Regions from separate parts of the Methylosinus sp. RM1 genome, predicted to be linked through region 1. Evidence: predicted binding sites of a transcription regulator. Region 1 holds the regulator's gene; each other region holds the start of a gene.
What was found. The regulator PhoB, encoded in region 1, activates phosphate uptake and scavenging genes when phosphate is short. The targets are predictions, from matches to a motif close to TGTCATNNANCTGTCAT.
Positions count from the first base shown of each region.

Region 2: the regulator PhoB is predicted to act here: its motif matches at 1,907-1,923, upstream of FMZ75_RS04880 (Orn/Lys/Arg decarboxylase N-terminal domain-containing protein).
Region 3: the regulator PhoB is predicted to act here: its motif matches at 2,750-2,766, upstream of FMZ75_RS00875 (OprO/OprP family phosphate-selective porin).
Region 4: the regulator PhoB is predicted to act here: its motif matches at 2,058-2,074, upstream of FMZ75_RS05400 (YdcH family protein).

Region 1 is NZ_WOVC01000009.1:119,471-123,998, reverse strand. It holds gene pstB (phosphate ABC transporter ATP-binding protein PstB) at 1-585, shown strand, start outside; gene phoU (phosphate signaling complex protein PhoU) at 614-1,339, shown strand; gene phoB (phosphate regulon transcriptional regulator PhoB) at 1,336-2,079, shown strand; gene FMZ75_RS08775 (SRPBCC family protein) at 2,116-2,667, opposite strand; gene FMZ75_RS08770 (VOC family protein) at 2,731-3,144, opposite strand; gene FMZ75_RS08765 (VOC family protein) at 3,237-3,650, opposite strand; gene FMZ75_RS21540 (SRPBCC family protein) at 3,687-4,528, opposite strand, start outside.
Region 2 is NZ_WOVC01000005.1:96,016-100,543, forward strand. It holds gene FMZ75_RS04870 (hybrid sensor histidine kinase/response regulator) at 1-812, shown strand, start outside; gene FMZ75_RS04875 (LLM class flavin-dependent oxidoreductase) at 819-1,799, opposite strand; gene FMZ75_RS04880 (Orn/Lys/Arg decarboxylase N-terminal domain-containing protein) at 1,985-4,342, shown strand; gene FMZ75_RS04885 (GNAT family N-acetyltransferase) at 4,339-4,528, shown strand, end outside.
Region 3 is NZ_WOVC01000001.1:205,771-210,298, reverse strand. It holds gene lpxK (tetraacyldisaccharide 4'-kinase) at 1-128, shown strand, start outside; gene FMZ75_RS00885 (DUF2093 domain-containing protein) at 135-362, opposite strand; gene FMZ75_RS00880 (OprO/OprP family phosphate-selective porin) at 590-2,245, opposite strand; gene FMZ75_RS00875 (OprO/OprP family phosphate-selective porin) at 2,815-4,473, shown strand.
Region 4 is NZ_WOVC01000006.1:6,238-10,765, forward strand. It holds gene FMZ75_RS05390 (hypothetical protein) at 1-256, opposite strand, end outside; gene FMZ75_RS05395 (protein adenylyltransferase SelO family protein) at 267-1,703, opposite strand; gene FMZ75_RS05400 (YdcH family protein) at 1,859-2,038, opposite strand; tRNA gene FMZ75_RS05405 (tRNA-Val) at 2,307-2,381, shown strand; gene FMZ75_RS05410 (MucR family transcriptional regulator) at 2,713-3,180, shown strand; gene FMZ75_RS05415 (metallophosphoesterase family protein) at 3,247-4,011, opposite strand; gene FMZ75_RS05420 (TadE/TadG family type IV pilus assembly protein) at 4,205-4,528, shown strand, end outside.

The sequences.
Region 1 (4,528 bases):
CCGCGGCAGCGCGCCGAGGGCGAGGTGCTGCTCGACGGCGAGAACATCCTCGACCCGAGCATCGACCTCAACCTGCTGCGCTCGCGCGTCGGCATGGTGTTCCAGAAGCCGACGCCCTTCCCCATGTCGATCTACGACAATATCGCCTTCGGCATTCGCCTCTATGAGAAGCTGTCGCGCAGCGAGCTCGACGGCCGCGTCGAGGCGGCGCTGCGTGGCGCGGCGCTGTGGGACGAAGTGCGCGACAAGCTGAATTCGAGCGGCCTCGGCCTCTCGGGCGGCCAGCAGCAGCGCCTGTGCATCGCGCGCACCGTCGCCATTCAGCCGGAGGTGATCCTGTTCGACGAGCCCTGCTCGGCGCTGGACCCGATCTCGACGGCGAAGATCGAGGAGCTCATCGACGAATTGTCGGAGCGCTACACGATCGCCATCGTCACCCACAATATGCAGCAGGCGGCGCGCGTCTCCGATTACACCGCCTTCATGTATCTCGGCGATCTCGTCGAATTCGGCGAGACGAACAATCTGTTCACCGCGCCGCAGAACAAGAAGACCCAGGACTATATCACCGGCCGCTTCGGCTGAGCGCGATCGCGCACGAGGATTATGAGACATGAGCGAACATATCGTCAGCTCCTATGACCGCGACCTCGAAGTGCTCGGCCGCCGTATCGCCGAGATGGGAGGCATCGCCGAGAAAATGCTCGCCGAAGCCATGGATGCGCTCGCTAATTTCGACATCGAGCTCGCCCATCGCGTCGTCGCCACCGATCAGCGCCTCGACGCGCTGCAGCGGGAGATAGAGGAGAACGCCATCCTCACCATCGCGCGGCGTCAGCCGCTCGCCATCGATCTGCGCGAATGCATCGCCGCGATGCGCATCGCCGCCGATCTCGAGCGCGTCGGCGATCTCGCCAAGAGCATCGCCAAGCGCACGGTGAAAATCCTCTCCGAGGCGCGCGTGCCGCGCGCCATCATCGGCCTCAAGACGATGGCGGAAGTGGCCGCCATGCAATTGAAGGACGTGCTCGACGCCTACGCCCAGCGCGACGTCGAGCGCGCCCGCGCCGTGTGGACCAATGACAGCGAGCTCGACGCGCTGGAAGATTCGGTGTTCCGCGATCTCCTCACCTTCATGATGGAGGATCCGCGCAACATCTCCTTCTGCACGCATCTGCTCTTCTGCTCGAAGAATATAGAGCGGATCGGCGATCACACCACCAATATCGCCGAGACGATCGTCTATCTCGTCACTGGCGAGTCGATGCCGACCGACCGCCCCAAGGGCAAGTCGTCCAGCATCTCCCCCAGCGTGGAAACGGATGAGCCCTCGCAATGAACGAGATTCGCGTCGCAACGCCGCGCGAGACGCCGCACGATCGGGCGCCGCGAATTCTCGTCGTGGAAGACGAGGCGGCCCTCGCATTGTTGCTCGCCTATAATCTCGAATCGGAAGGCTTCCAGGTCGAACATGTCGAGCGCGGCGACGAGGCGGAAATCCGCCTCGCCGAATCCGTGCCCGATCTCGTCATTCTCGACTGGATGCTGCCCGGCGTTTCCGGCCTGGAAATCTGCCGGCGGCTGCGCGCGCGCGACGACACGCGCACAATGCCGATCATCATGCTCACCGCGCGCGGCGACGAGAATGAGCGCGTGCGCGGTCTCTCGGTGGGCGCCGATGATTATGTGGTGAAGCCCTTCTCCACGCCGGAGCTGATGGCGCGCGTTCACGCTCTGCTGCGCCGCGCGCGGCCGGAGCGCGTGGCGACGCGGCTCGTCGCCGGCGACATAGACCTCGACCGCGAGACGCGGCGGGTGAAGCGCGGCGGGCGCGAGATTCATCTCGGCCCGACGGAGTTCCGCCTGCTGGAATATCTGATGGAAAAGCCCGGCCGCGTCTTCTCGCGCGCGCAATTGCTCGACAGCGTCTGGGGGCTGTCGGCGGAGATCGACGAGCGCACCGTGGACGTCCATGTCGGCCGTCTGCGCAAGGCGATCATCCGCGGCCGCGAGAAGGACCCGATCCGCACTGTGCGCGGCACCGGCTATTCTTTCGACGAGACCTTCGGGCGCAATTGAGGCGCGGCCGAAGGCTCCTCTCTCGACATCGCATCATCACGCTGTCGGCGCCGCCTCGTCGCGAGCCGTCTCGACGAGGCGCTCGAGATCGCCGAGACCTTGCTCGAAAGCGCCGCCGACCATTTTTTCCGGCCGCATGACGAGGCTGAACAGCTTGCCGAGGAAGGGCTGGCGCCCTTTCATGTCCCAGGTGACGAGCGAGCCGCCATTCTGCGGCGCAATGGTGAATTCGACGCGATTGCTGCATTTCATCGGCCGATCCAGGCGTAATGTGACGACCACTTTCGACGGCGCGACGGACTCGACGATCTCGACTCGCCCCGCGCCGACCTTCGCATTGCCTTCGAAATCGCAGGCCGCGCCGACGCCGCGTTCCGGCCCGGCGTAGGAGAGCTTCACACTCGGATCCTTCACGAAAGGACTCCATTCATTGCTCGCGCGCGGATCGTCGATCAGCGGAAATATTCGCTCCGGCGGCGCGGCGATGAAGATGGAGCGCGCGATATGGCAGACGTCCGGCTGGCGCGCGGCCAGGACGAGAATTGCGGCGATGATGACGGCGACGCCGGCGCCGATGATTTCCAACATGTCGAACCTCGAAAAAAAGCGGAGCGGCGCTCCCGCTCGCGAGCGAAAGAGCGCCGCGCGCCGTCATTGCGGCAGCACCACCATCCAGGGCACGCCGAAGCGGTCGGTGAGCATTCCGAACGCGGGTGAGAAGAAAGTTCTGGTCAAGCGCATCTTCGTCTCGCCGCCCTCGGCGAGCGCTGCGAAGACGCGTTCGGCCTCCTCTTGCGTCTTCGCGCTATAGGACAGCGAGAAGCCCTTGAAGCCGGTCTCCTCGCCGTCGCCGTCCGAGCCGAAGACGATCGTGTCGCCGATCTTCAGCGCCATATGCATGACCTTGGCGCTCCAGCCCGGCGGCAGCATTTCCTCCGGCTGGGGCAAAGGGCTGTCCTTGTAGCGCATCAGCATCTGTATCTGCGCGCCGAGCGCCTTCTCATAAAAGGCGGCGGCTTCTTCGGCGCGGCCGTCGAAGATCAGATAGGGTTGAATCGACATCATGTTTCTCCCAGCGAGCGTCGCGGACGGGCGCTCGTTTCGTGGGAGGAGATCATGTCCGCGCAAAGCGCTTCGTCAACCGTCCCGCACCTTTTTCACTTCGGGACGATGATCATCCAGAGCACGCCGAAGCGATCGACCGCCATGCCGAAGGTGGCGGCGAAAAACGTCTCGCCCAAGGGCATTCGCGCTTCGCCGCCATCGGCGAGCGCGCCGAACATGCGCTCGGCCTCCGCCACGCTCTTCGCCTCGAGCGAGACGCCGAATCCGTTGAAGCCGGAAGGACCCGTTCCGCATCCATCCGACAGGAAAATTTCCGAATCGCCGATCCGAAGGCAGGAATGCATGATCTTCTTGCCCCAATCGGGCGCGAGCGCGCCGGGCGGCGGCGGCTCGGGGCTCTCGTCGAAGCGCAGCAGGAAATTCACCTCGGCGCCGAGCGCTTGCCGGTAGAAAGTAATGGCTTCGTCGGCGCGGCCCGAGAAGAAAAGATAAGGCTTGATCGTCATTGGATGCTCCTTTTTTTGAAAAATGGCGGGGCTCGGTCAGTCCTGCGCGAGATAGGCGTCGAGCTGCTCGAGTGTTCCGGCCCAGCCATTCCCCTGGGCGTCGAGCGTGGCGGCGAAGGTCGTGATCTCTTCCGCGCTAGCCTCGAAGGGCCGCGCGCGCAGCGTCAACTCGGAGCCGCCGCTTTCCGTATCCGCGAGGAGAAAGGTCGTCTCCACCTTCAGCGGCCAGGTCTCGCTGAGCGGATGGCGCGTGAGTCCGCGGTCTTCATCGGAAAAAGAGTCGACGAGCACGATGCGCGTCGGCGCTTCGATCTCGCGATATTCGAAGAGGCCCCATATGGCGCCGCCGTCCTGCGTCCGCAGCCCATAATGATAGGAGCCGCCGGGACGAAAATCCATTTGCAAGGCGATGACCGGAACGCCCTTCGGCCCGAACCATTGCGCCATGCGCTCCGGCTCCGCGAACGCCTTCCACAAGAGCTCGCGTGAGGCGGCGAAGCGGCGTGACGTGACGAAGACGGGACCTGCCGATTCCTCGATGAAATCGCCGAGACGTCCGAGATTTTCGGCGAGGCCTGTCGCGGCGCCATAGTCGCGCACGACGCGATCGCGCTCGGCGAGGGAAGGAAAGCGCATACGCCAATCGATGCGCGTCTTCTCGCCTTCCTGAGAGAGGGCGATGATCGTCTCCATCCGCACGGGCTCGACATTCTCGTCATCGCCGGGATGAAAATAGGCGATGCGCTCCGGCCGCAGGATTTCGCAAAAGACGATCTTATTCTCATAATCGCGCCCGTCCGGGCCGTGCATGACGAAGCGCCAGACGCCGCCCGGCGCGAATTCGAAAGCTTGCGTCGTGAGCGAAAAACCCTTCGGCC
Region 2 (4,528 bases), on a different contig from region 1:
TTCGCCTCCAATTCGACGGCGACATGCAGGGTGCCTGGGACATCGACCGCATTCTTCAGCTCCTGTCCAATCTCGTCGGCAACGCCGTCGAGCACAGCCCGGCGGGCGCGGCGGTGTCGCTGCGGATCGACGGCGTCTCGGCCGGCTGGCTGGCGATCGACGTCTGCAATGAAGGACCCGGCGTGCCGAGCGCGCTTCGCGACGCGCTGTTCGAGCCATTCGCCAGCGGCGACCGCCTGCGCGGGCTCGGGCTCGGACTGTATATCTGCCGACAGATCGTGCTGGCGCATGGCGGAGCGATCGAATTCGAATCGGACGATGCGCAAGGCACGCGCTTTCACATTCTGTTGCCACGCCACTGCACGAGCGAGCACCGCCCCGCCATCGACATCCTCGACGACGCCCGCGCAGTGGCGCGCCCGCCGCAGCGCCGCAATGGAATCATCCTCATCGTCGATGATGATCCCGATGTGCGCGATTCGCTCGAGCTGCTGCTGACGACAGAGGGCCATGACGTGCTGGCCGCGGCCGACGGCGATGCGGCGACGCGGATCGTCGTCGATGGACGCGCGCGGCCGGACATGGTGATCATCGATTATCATCTGCCCGACGGCGTTCACGGCCCCCATGTGGTGCGCCGTCTGCGCGAATTGCTCAATCACGATCTGCCCGCGCTGGTGCTGAGCGGCGGGCCTGCGGACGCCGACCGCATCCCGCTGCAGAACAGCGCGCATCTCGGCAAGCCCGCGGACGTCGAGCGGCTGATCGAGACCATACAGAAATTTCTCGCGCAGGCCGCCGAGCGATCATGAGGGCCGTCAAACGCCGGCGGCGACGAGCCGCGGGCGAATCTTCGCGGCGAAATCGTCGAGACTCGCCAGCGCGCGCGGCTCATTCGCGGTCGCCGGCTTCAGCAGCAGCGAGCGAACGCCGAGGCGCCGATGAATGTCGACGATCTTCTCGGCGATCTCCTCATATCCGCCGATCAGCGAACGCTCGACGATCTCCGCCGGATCGAATGAGGCCGGAGCGTTCTGCGCGAGAAAGATCCCGCGCATACGATCCGCGAAGCGGACGATGAAAGGCAAAGCCTCGTCGAGCGCGCGCTCGCGCGTCTCCGCGGCGTAATAGAAGCGCGCCAGAGCGAGACGCGGATCGGCGTCCGGTCCCGTCGCGCGATAGGCGGCGACCGCCTGCTCGATCTTGGCGATCGGCGCGGGCGAGGCCGCCATAATGCCAAAGCCTTTGCGCGCCGCATATTCGATCGCTGACGGCGTCGATGTGGCGATCCAGGTCGGAATCGGCTCTTGCAGCGGCTTGGGGCAGAGCGCGAGATCGTCGACCTGAAAATGCGCGCCCGAGAAAGTGACGCGATCCTCATAGAGCAGACGCTCGATCAGCTCGAGCGCCTCGAGAGTCATGTCGCGCGTCTCGTCCTTGGCGGCGTGAAAATGCTTGTTCTGCGCCGGAAAGGGCCCGCCCCTGGCGACGCCGAAATCGAAACGGCCATTGGAGAGAACGTCGATGGTCGCGACATCCTCCGCCACCTGAATCGGATTGCGGAAAGCGAGCAGCACCGCCGCCGAGCCGAGCCGCACGCGCGAGGTGACGCCTGCGAGATATGAGAGCAGCGTCAAGATCGATGGGCTGACGGCGTCATCGTCGAAATGATGCTCGGCGACCCAGGCGTCCTCGAAGCCGACCTCCTCCGCGCGGCGCACGAGACTCGTCTGCGCGTCGAAGCAGGCCTTATAGTCGCGGACAGGGTTCTCATAGGTGCAGAACACGCCGATGCGCATGGCGATCGGGACCTCCTCACCACGCTATGTAGGGCAGCTACATAGCTTAGGCCGCGGTCTCGCCTTCGGCAAGCGGCCGATTGCGCAAATTTCGAGCGAGGAAGCGTTGTCACGATTGTGTCATCTAACAAGGCTGTGTGTGCGCGACGCCTCCTCTCCTCCGCCAGCGCCACAGGCCGATTCGAATGGACTTCTCCCGTCGCTTCACATTCCTCTTCTCCGCTCCCAATTTCGAGGCCGATGACCTCGAGGGGCTGCGCGTCAATCAGATCATCGCGGCGATCGAGAGCATGGGCTTTCAGGTCGTGCGCGCACGCCGCGTGGAGGACGCCGAGATCGTCGTGCAGACCGACGCCGCCATCGGCTGTCTCGTCGTCGATTGGGGCAAGAAAGGCCTCGAGGGCAAGACCGCCTCGCTCATCGATCTCATGCGCAAGCGCGGCCTCGAAATGCCGATCGTGCTGCTCATTCGCCGCAAGCGCTTCGAGGATATTCCGGTCGAGGTGCTGGACTTCATCGACGGCTATGTCTTCCTCGCCGAGGAGACGCCGGAATTCATCGCCAAAAATCTCGTCTCGCGCCTCAAGCAATACGCCGAGACGCTGAAGACGCCCTTCTTCGGCGCGCTGGTCGATTACGCAGAGGAAGGCAATCAGCTCTGGACCTGCCCGGGCCATAATGGCGGCATTTTCTACAGCCGCAGCCCGATCGGCCGCATCTTCATGGAGCATTTGGGCGAGGCCGTGTTCCGCGACGATCTCGACAATTCCGTCGTCGAGCTCGGCGATCTCTTGACGCATGAAGGGCCGGCGCTCGCCGCGCAAAAGGCGGCGGCGGAAATCTTCGGCGCCGAGAAGACTTACTTTGTGCTCAACGGCACATCCTCCTCCAATAAGGTCGTGCTCACCAATCTCGTCGCCGAGGGCGATCTCGTGCTGTTCGACCGCAATAATCACAAGGCCGCGCATCATGGCGCCTTGCTGCTCGGCGGCGGCGTGCCGATCTTTCTGCCGACGACGCGCAACGCCCATGGCCTCATCGGGCCGATCGATCACGAGGCCTTCGACGAGGAGAAATTGCGCGAGCGCATTCGCGCCAATCCGCTGGTGAAGGACAAGGACGCCTGGCGCAAGGAGAGGCCGTTCCGCGCCGCGGTCATCGAGCAATGCACCTATGACGGCACCATCCATAACGCCGAATGGATCGTCGGCAAAATCGGCCATTTGTGCGATTACATTCTCTTCGACGAAGCCTGGGCCGGCTTCATGAAGTTTCATCCGCTCTATGAGCGACGCTATGCGATGGGACTGAAGAATCTCACCGAGGCGTCGCCCGGAATCGTCGCGACGCAATCGACGCATAAGCAGCTCGCCAGCTTCTCGCAGGCTTCACAAATCCATGTGCGCGATCGCCATATAAAGGGCCAGCGGCGGCGCGTGGAACATCGCCGCTTCAACGAAGGCTTCATGCAGCACGCCTCCACCTCGCCCTTCTATCCGCTGTTCGCCTCATTGGATGTCGGCGCGCAGATGATGAAGGGCCGCTCCGGCGAGCTTTTGTGGGACGACACCATTCGGCTCGGCATAGAGCTGCGCAAGAAGCTGCGCGCCGTGCGGCGCGAATTCGAGGCCAAGGAGCAGGACCCGGCGCGGCGCTGGTTCTTCGATCCTTTCGCGCCCGATTGGGTCTCCATTCCAGACGCCGCGCGTGAATCGGGCGCGCATCGCGTTCCCTGGGAGAGCGTGTCCACCGATCAGCTCGCGCGCAATCCCGACTTCTGGGCGCTGGCGCCGGACGCGCGCTGGCACGGCTTCTCCAATATGGCGCCGGGATTCGCCATCACCGATCCGGCCAAGCTCACTCTGCTGACGCCGGGCTTCGACCGCGAGACCGGCGCCTATGCCGATCATGGAATCCCGGCGCCGATCGTCGCGCAATATTTGCGTGAGAATCGCATCGTGCCGGAGAAGAACGATCTCAACTCCCTCCTATTTTTGCTGACGCCGGGCGTCGAATCGAGCAAGGCGGGAACGCTGGTCTCCTCGCTCGTCGCCTTCAAGCGCCTGCATGACGACAATGCGCTGCTGCAGGACGTCATTCCCGAATTCGTCACGCGCCGCGCCGCGCGCTACAAAGGCGTGCGGCTGCGCGATTTGTGCGCCGATATGCATCGCTTCTTCAAGGAGGCGAACGCCAGCGCTCTGCAGCAGGCGCAGTTCCGGCAGGAGCATCTTCCCGAAATGGCGATGACGCCGCGCGAGGCCTATCTGCGCCTCGTGCGCAATGATGTGGATTTTCTGCCGATCGACGAGATAGAGGGCCGCATAGCGACGACGCTCTTCGTCATCTATCCGCCGGGCATTGCGACGATCGTTCCGGGCGAGCGATTGGGCGCGCAGGCGCGGCCCATGCTCGACTATCTGCGCATGTTCGAGCGCAGCGCCAATCTCTTCCCCGGCTTCGATTATGAGATACAGGGCCTCTACAAGCAGTGGAACGGCGAGGCGAAAATGCGGCTCTACACTTATGTGGTGCAGGAATGAGCATGATCGACGCGAGCGCCGAACGCGCGGCCATCCTCGTGCGCCCCTCGCGCGACGAGGATGTCGACGCCATGCTGGCGATCTATCTGCAGCATGTGCGCAAAGGGCTCGATCCCGCCGATGCGCCGCTCTACGAGCCGCCGCAGAAGGAGGATTTGAAGCGCCGGCGCAAGAATATGGGCAATC
Region 3 (4,528 bases), on a different contig from region 1:
CGGAAAAAGACGCGGCGCGTCTTTCTCCCGACGCCGCCGCGCGCGTGCAGGCTCTGCCGATCCGCTTACGCTCGGAAAAAGAGGAAATGCTCCGCCGGCTTCTGCGCCGCGCGCTGGCGCGGAATTGAGACGCCTCACGGCTTCTTCGGGAAGCTCACGCCGATGCGGGCGAGCTTGGCGTCGGTGCTGGAATAGGCCTCTTGCAGGTCGACGTTCCAATAGCGGAGCTCTTCCAGCGGAATGGGCTCGCCGGTCACAGCGCAGCGCACAAAGGCGCCCGGGCGGCGAACGCGGAAGTCGCCGTCGCGATATTCGACCTCGGCCTCGACCGCGGCCTGCGGCTGTCGTTCGAACCGGTTCATGCGGATCCTGCGTCTCGCCCGCTCGGTAAAGCGGCGCACCGACGAAATAAACGAGGTCATGCCGGATTTTCAATAGGAGAGACGCGATTGGCAAGCCGAATCGCACGCGAGCGGCCGAGCCTTCGCCGTCCCGCCCGCTGCGGCCGCGCCGGAACGGCTGCCCCGAAACGCGAATGGCCGCCCCGAAGGGGACGGCCATCGCGGAAGGAAACGGTTTCAGGCGGCGCTCACCAGAAGACCTGGGCGCGGGCGAGGAACATGCTCGGGCGGTCGCCGTTGAGATAGGCGCGATCGGACGGGGCCGAGAGCGTCAGGACTTTCGTCCAATTGGCCTGGAGACGCACGCCCCTGACCGGATACCAATTCAGCGCCAGCGTCAGATTGCCCTCGCGCCCGCCCAGCGTGGCCGTGTTGGCGAGCGCCTTCTGCGCGGCGTTTCCGACGAGGGCGGCCGCATAGACATAGCTGCTATCGACGAGGCCGCCATTATTGAGGTTGAGCTCGCTATAGCGCGCGGCGAACTCCCAGGCCCCGAGGCCGCCCTTATTGAAGGGATTCTTGATCGCCACATCGGCGAATGTGCCGGGCGAGCCCCAGTTCTGGTCATAGCCGCGATAGGAGGCGGCGCGCGATTCGCCGGTCAGGAACACCGAGCCATAGACGTAATAGCCGCTATAGGAGAGGCTCGACCCGCCGGCGTTGCCGAGCAGTAGCGCGTTGAGCGGATCGCGCTCATATTGGGAGGCGAGATATTCGGCCTGGACCGCGAAGGGCCCATAGGCCGCCGACGCCTCGAAGGCGTAGCTATACGAATATTTCAGACAGCCGTTCTTGAGCGTGAAGGGCGAATAGAGAAGCGAGAGGCCCGTCGAGGCCGTCGCTAGGCTTCCGGAGGCCGCGCAAGTGAGATCCTGCGCCGTCGGCACGCGAATCAGAGCGCCGCTGCCGCCGAGAACGTCGAACTCGTCGCGCGTTCCCTGGCCGGGCCGATAGGTGTTGGCGTTGGTCGCCGCCGTCGCGTCATTGGGCTTGTGATAGCGGAAGGACGAGCCGAAATGCAGGAGCTTGTCCTCCTCGACGATCGGCGCATAGGTGGCGCGCACCGCCGCGTCCCAATATTGGGCGCCGCCGGTGGGCGGAGCCGTCGCCGTGTCCTGCGGGCTGGTCGAGAAGAAGCCGCCCTTGACGCTCCAATGCTTGTCGCCCGCTCCGACCGCGACGCCGATATGGCGGCTCGGCGCGAGGGCCTCGGTCATGGCGCGCTCGATGAAGGTGATGTGCTTGGTCGAGCTGACCGTCTCGAGGCTGAAGGGCTCGAAGAAATTGCCGACCTGGAAAGTGACCGGCTGCTTGGTGATCTCTTCCGGCAGCAGCTTGTCGCGATAGGCGAGGAAGGCGTCGCGAATGCCGGCGGCGCCGGAGCCGGTGAAGTCGTACTGGAACTTGTAGAACCAGTTTTTATAGGCTTTGCCCTCGACCTCGAGCTGAGCACGGCGGAAGCCGGCGTTGCTGCGCGAGATGGTGTCCGCCGAGCTGGCGAAGCCGCCGTCGGTCTGGACGCGGCCGCCGATCTTGAAGTTGAACGCCTTGTCCTCGGTCTCGACGAAGAGGCCGTTCTTGAAGCTGACGAACACCGGCGGCGGGGCGACGAGCCCTGGCTGCGTCTTGGCGGAATTGATGGCGTTCTTGACCTGGGCGTTGGTCTTGGCCTGCTCGGTCATTCTCGCTTCGAGGCGCTTGATCTGATCCTTCAGCGCCTTGATCTCGCTCGCCGTATCGGCCAGCGCCGGGGCCGGAACGCCCAGCATCCCGCAGAAGGCGGCGAGCGCGACGCCGCCCGAAAGCCTCCGCGCCATTTTCGACCCGATATTCTGTTCTCTCATCAAAGCCCCCTGCGCTGGGCGTCCGGCGTCTCGCGTGATCGGTTCGGACAATTCTTCGCCGGACGAGGCTTCATTCGGAGGAATGACTATTCGTGTCGACGACAAGTTATCCTGGACGGGAACCAAACACTGCGCGGCGCGCGTCATTTACGCCATTTGCCTATTGCTCGACTTATGATGCCAAACTTCTCATCAGCCTTGCTCATCGAGTGAGCTTCTACCGATGAAATGTTCTTTTGAAACATCACATGTAATTGTCTTACATTTCGATCGGCCGTCCGCGCAAGGCCGAAATCGGATTCACTTAAGGTTTTTCACCTAGGTGTTGCCGATCGGACACAATTCGGCCTCTTTCCGATATGGGTCGCCACAATATCGCGCTCGGCCGCGACCACTCGAGCAGAGGAAAAATGCTGCAATTCGAAGGGCTAGGTGCCCCCCTACGTGGCATTTGAGCCACACCTCGAGGGGAAAGCGCCGTCACAAAGCCCCGCCCCTACGAATTGTGATGATTGTGTCACACAACGCCTCTAGCGCTGCCCAAGCGGTAAGCAATTCAAGAGGCTGACATGACACATGTACCGAAGGTCCAGACGATCGCGAAAGGCGCGACGCCTTCGAAGCTGCTGGGAGGCGTGGCCGTTGTCGCGCTCCTCGGCGCTTTCGGCGCGCCCACGGCGGCTGTCGCCGATACGGCGAGCGAGATCAAGGCGCTCAAGGCGGAGCTGAAGCGGCTCGAGCACCGGCTCGAGGAGCAGGCCAAGACAACCCATCAGGTCAAGAATGCGCTGAACTCCGCGAAGAGCGCGCCCGACCACAAGGGTCCGCCGCCGGTGTTCGTCAGCTTCAAGAACGGCCTCTTCGTCGAGACCGAGGACAAGGACTTCAACTTCAAGGTCGGCGGCCGCATTCAGATCGACGGCGGCTTCACCAGCTATCCCTCGAGCGGCTCGCGCAGCAACGTCGACTTCCGCCGCGCCCGCCTCGAGGTCGAGGGCAAGGCCTATAAGAACTGGTACTACAAGTTCCAATACGACTTCACGGGCTCGGGCAGCCAGGGCATTCGCGACGCCTTCCTCGCCTATCGCGCCAAGCTGCTGCCGTCGGAGATCACCTCGCAGCCGGTCACCTTCCAGGTCGGCAGCCAGTATGAGCCGTTCAGCATGGAGACGGTGACGTCGTCCAAGCACATCACCTTCATCGAGCGCGCGCTGCCCGGCGCCCTGGCGCCCGACCGCCACATCGGCGCGCGAGTCGGCCTCGGCGACAAGCATTGGGCCGTGCAGGCCGGCGTGTTCTCGACCAGCTTCGGTCAAGACAAGGCCCAGAATCCGGCTGCGACGGGTCATCAATATTGGGACCTGACGACCCGCGCGATCTATGCGCCGATCGTCGAGGAGGACAAGCTGCTCCATTTCGGCGGCTCGTTCATGTATCATAAGCCGAACGACTCGACCGCCGCGCAGGATCCGAACAATCTGCTGCCGGGCAGCGGCAGCCGCGACGAAACCGACATTCTGAAGAACACCTATATCGTCGTGCCGTCGGCCCAGGCGTTGAACTGCAGCCCGGCCTACAAGGCGGCGACCGGCGTGGCCCTGTTGTGGACGCCCGGCTATCTGCAGAACGGCTGCCTGAAATCCAGCTACAACTACAATTTCGAAATGGCCGCCACCTACGGCCCCTTCTCGGTGCAGGGCGAATACACCGGCGCGCATTACGAGCGTGATGCGGGCACGGCCCTGGCGCTCGGCAACAACGGCGGCTCGAGCCTCGAATATAGCGGCTATTACGTGCAGGGTTCGGTGTTCCTGACCGGCGAATCCCGCGCAGCCTCCTATAAGGGCTATGACAAGGATTGGAATTCGCCGGGCACCTTCAGCGACATCGCGATCAAGAATCCGCTCGGCAAGGGCGGCTGGGGCGCCTGGGAAATCGCCGCGCGCTATAGCGAGCTCAATCTCAACAACGGCGGTCTCGTCGACAGCAATTACGCCTATCTGGCGGCGGTCGCCGGCAATGCGGCGCAGAAGGCGCTCGCCAACACCGCGACGCTGGGCGGCCGCGAGGAGAATCTGACCCTCGCGCTGAACTGGTATCCGGTGCGGGGCGTCCGCCTCCAGGCCAACTGGACGCGCGCAATGACGCTCGTCGCTCCGTCCGACAAGCCCTATCTCAACGGCCAGCACCCGAGCACCTTCCTGTTCCGCACGCAGGTTTTCTGGTGAGAGATAAAGGCCGGGCCTCTCGGCCCGGCGAGACGTTCGATCGAGAAGAGGCCGC
Region 4 (4,528 bases), on a different contig from region 1:
AGAAGGGCTTGCCATGGCCTTTGTGACGGAATTCGACGCGCAGCTCGCGCTCATTCTCGGCGGCAACGGGGAACTCACGCCGAAGCGAGAGCCGCACCGAGACGATCGTCTGGCCGGGATGCGCGCGCAGATAGGCTTCGTCGAAGCGGTTGAAGAAGCAGGCCCCGCTCGGCGGGATTTTCTCGATCAGCAGATTTTTGGCCGCGGCGGCGCTCGAGAGAGCGCAGAGCAGACAGATGCAGATCGAGCGGTTCATCTTCCGAACGTCATCCCCCGGCGGGCGCCGGCGCATAGGCTTCGCGCATCGACGCGATCTGGGCGATCTTGTCGTCGAGCGCGCTCCAATCGTCGCGCTCGGCGATCTGCGCCCAAATCGATTCGACCTCTTCTATCAGCATAGTGCAGGGCGTGGCGCGACGGAAATAGGGATGGTCGAGATTGGCGCCCGGCGCCGTCTCATGGGCGGCGAGCGCCTCGCGCAGGCTCGCGAATTCCGGCGCGTCATAGGCCGCCGCCTGCGGGCTCGCGGCGGCGCGCTCGCGGCTCGCCATGCCGCCGCGCCAATCGAAGAAGGTCTGTTCGAAAGACGCCTGCGTCTTGCCGAGAAATTCCAGCAGAGCTTTTGCGAGGGCGGCGTCCTGCTCGGGATCTCGCGCCGGCAGCAGGCCGAAGCGATCGAGCAGGGCGAGTCGGAACTCGCGCTGAAGATGGTTCTGATAGCCGCCGAGTATCTGTTCCGCCCGCTGCAGCCCGACCTGCTGCAGAATGGTTTCGGCGAGCCGCGTCAGGTTCCAGCCGAGCGCGCCGGGCTGGCGGCCGAAAGAATAGAGCCCGCTGTCGTCGAAATAGGCCGCCGTGAATTGCGGATCATAGCGCGGCGCGAAACGCCACGGCCCATAATCGAAGCTCTCGCCCGTTATGTTGATATTGTCCGAATTGAGCACGCCATGGACGAAGCCCGCCGCCATATAGCGGGCGGCGAGCCGCGCCACGCGCGCCGCCACGCGCTCCAGAAAGGCGCCGGCGCGGCTTTCCGCCGGCTCGCCCGCGAGCTCGGGGAAATAATGGGCGACGCAATGCGCGACGAGCCGGCCGAGCGCCTCTTCGTCGCCGATATGGGCGAGGCGCTGGAATGTGCCGATGCGGATATGGGAATGGGACAGCCGCACCAGCACGCTGGAGCGGGTCGGCGAGGGCTCGTCGCCGCGATAGAGCGGCTCGCCGGTCTCGATCAGGCTGAAGCTCTTGGAGGTGTCGACGCCGAGCGCCTCCAGCATTTCCGTGGCGAGAATCTCGCGTACGCCGCCCTTGAGCGTGAGCTTGCCGTCGCCCTGGCGCGACCAGGGCGTGCGGCCGGACCCCTTCGTGCCGAGATCGAGCAGGCGCCCGTCCTCTATGTCGCGCAATTGCGCGAACAAAAAGCCGCGGCCGTCGCCGATGTCGGGATTGTAGGCGCGGAATTGATGGCCGTGGTAGCGCAGCGCCAGCGGCTTGGGGAAACCGCCGGGCAGCGGCTCGAAACGGCCGAGATGGGCGATCCATTCCTCCTCGGTCAGCGTATCCAGGCCGACGCGCGCCGCCCAGCGCTGATTGCGATAGCGCAAAATAAGCCGGGGGAAGCGGGCGGCGTCGACGGGATCGAAGAAACCGTCGCCGAGCGTGGCGTGGAGCGTTTCGGCGCGATAGCGCGGGGCAGGGGGCATGGGTCTCGGCTCTCGCTTTGGCAGGAGATTCTGCGGCTCTGAGCCCCGCGAAGCAAGCCGGGCGCCCGCGTGGCGCGGGCGGAGCGAGAGAGGACCGGCCGAAAAAAAGGCGGAGAAAGCTCTCCGCCTCGACGCTGGACCTCGGGTTCGGGCCGTCAGTGCACGCTGGCGCCTTGCCGCAGCTTGTTGATCTCGTCCTTGAGCTGAAGCTTTTTTCGCTTCAATTCGTGGAGCTTCGAATCGTCGTATCGGGGATGATGCTGCACCTGCTCGATCTCTTTCTTGAGCGCCTGATGGCGGCGTTCGAGCTCGACGAGATGGGTCTGTAGCGACATACGGCGCCTCCTTTGGTTGATGACAGAAGGACGACGCCAGTGTGACAGGAATTATATGGCCCGCAAGGGGCGGCGACGTCGCGGGGGCGCGAATTATTTCGTTCAAAAGCCCTGGCCGCGGAACGAATTCTTAAAGTTTTCAGGCGTCGGGCCGATGTTCGGCCGCGCGCGGGGAAACCGTTCTGAAACCGTTCTGGGGCGCTTGCGCCTCGGCCCGACTGCCGCTATACGGGCGTCACTCGCGTCGAACGAAACCGGTCGGCGCAGGGGGCGCGTAGCTCAGCGGGAGAGCACTACGTTGACATCGTAGGGGTCACAGGTTCAATCCCTGTCGCGCCCACCATCTATGTCACATCGAGTTTCATGTCGCTTCGAGCGGGCTTCGACCTCTCGCTTCGCGCATTGTCGTGCGTCCGATTCGTCCAAATGGCCATCACGCAGCGAAAGCGTCCGCCGAAGAAACGCTCGGGTCGCAGGGGATGCTCCGATTGCCGAGAAGCGGCTTTCGCGCCGTGCGACGGTTTCGATCGCTCTGCAATATTTCGGCGTGATGAGCCGCTGCAAAAAAAGCGAGTTTCTTGTTCGATGCGCGTGTCTTTGCGAGTAAGGCGACGATTGCAATCGACAGCGATATCGGCTCCAATATAAAAGATTTGAACGCCGAGGAAAGCACCATGTCCGAAGCCGAAGACAAAGCGCTCGTCGCACAGATACTCTCTTCCTATCTTTCGAATAATACTGTTGCTCCTGTCGATCTCCCTTCTGTCATTGCGGCGGTGAAAAAAGCTTTCGGCAACGGCGATGCGGCGATGGCGGCCGCCGCCGAGGGAGAAGCCAAGCAATGGCGGCCGTCCGTTCCCGTGAAGAAATCGGTGAGCCCCGAAGCGATTATTTGTCTTTGCTGCGGAGAGCCGTTCAAATCCTTGAAGCGTCATCTGCAGGCCGAACATAAGCTGACCCCGGACGAATATCGCGCCGCTTTCGATCTGAAGAGCGACTATCCGATCGTCGCGCCCGATTACGCCGCCCGGCGCTCGGCGCTGGCGAAATCGCTCGGCCTCGGCCGCAAGCCCGCCGCGAAGCTCGTGCCGCCCCCGAAAAAGCGCGGCGCGCCGGCGCGCAAGGCGGTCGCCGAGGCGTGACGCACATCCGTCGCGCCGCTTTCGCCGGATCGGCGCGAGCGGCCGCGCGTCGGTTTCACGAGCCTGTCAGACATGGCCCACGAACAACATTCGGCGACTGTCCGTCTCGAGAACGAGAGCGGTGAGGATAGAGGTCGCGAATGCGCCCGTATCGACATTGATGCGGTTGGGCAGGATGTCGGGCTCGGAGACGGGCGTGTGGCCATGCACGATCATCTTTTCCCAGGCGCCTCGGAAGCTCAAAAACTCCTCCCGAATCCACAACAGATCCTCGGCTCTCTGAGCGTCGAGCGGCACGCCGGGCTTTGCGCCCGCGTGACAGAAGAAATAATCGCCATAGCTCGCGGTCAGCGGCGTCTCCTGAATGAAGCGCCTGTGCGCGTCCGGGAGCCGCGCCGACAAAGCGCGGCGCGCCTCCTCATAGCCCTTGCCGCGCATGATGGAAGAGACCTCCACCCCATAGGAATGAAGGGTCTCGATGCCGCCGAACCTGCGCCAGCTCTCGAGGACGGACGCATCCTCGAGGAAGCGCATGAATATTTCCTCGTGATTGCCGCGGAGCGCGAGAAAGGGCGTCGGAAAATCGCCGCGGCTCAGCCAATCGACGACGGTGGAGGATTGCAGGCCGCGGTCGATGTAGTCGCCGAGAAAAATCGTCAGCACAGCCGACGGCGCCGATGCGCGCTCCTCCTCGATGCGCCGCGCGAGCTTGTCGAGGAGATCGGCGCGTCCATGGATGTCGCCGACGGCGTAAATTCGCAGATCGGGTGGGAGGCGCGTCGGAAGCCCGGTCTGCAATGTCTGAAATTGCGTCAATCGAGAATTGGTCATTTCATCGGTCCGAGACCAGTCGCGCCCGGAGGCCCGCCGCGACATTCTGTCCAGACATTAGAGCAGATCGTCGGCCGATGAAATCGCGCGGGACCGCGATCGTCGCCTTTATCCTGTTCGCGCCCCGCGAACAGCTCCGCTCTGGTAACGGTTTTTTTGCCGGCTTCGCTCATGCTGGGGGCGGAGAGAAAATATGCGCAGGGACGACGAAAAAGCCGGCGATCGAGCGGCGCGCGAGGCCGATGTCGACGTAAGGGCGTTTCGCGCGGGCGCGGCGCTTTTGGCGTGCCGCCGCGGCGCGGCGATCGTCGAATTCGCCTTCGTCGCGGCGCCGCTCTTTGCGATTTTGATCGCGATCTGCCAGGTCGGCGTCGTGTTTCTCGCGCAGCAGGAACTCGAATCCGCCGTCGAGAAATCGGCGCGCACTCTGCTGACCGGCGAGGTCCAGAAGAATGGTCTCGACCAGTCGCAATTCACGACCAAGGTCTGCGGCGGCCTCACCGCGCTCTTTTCCTGC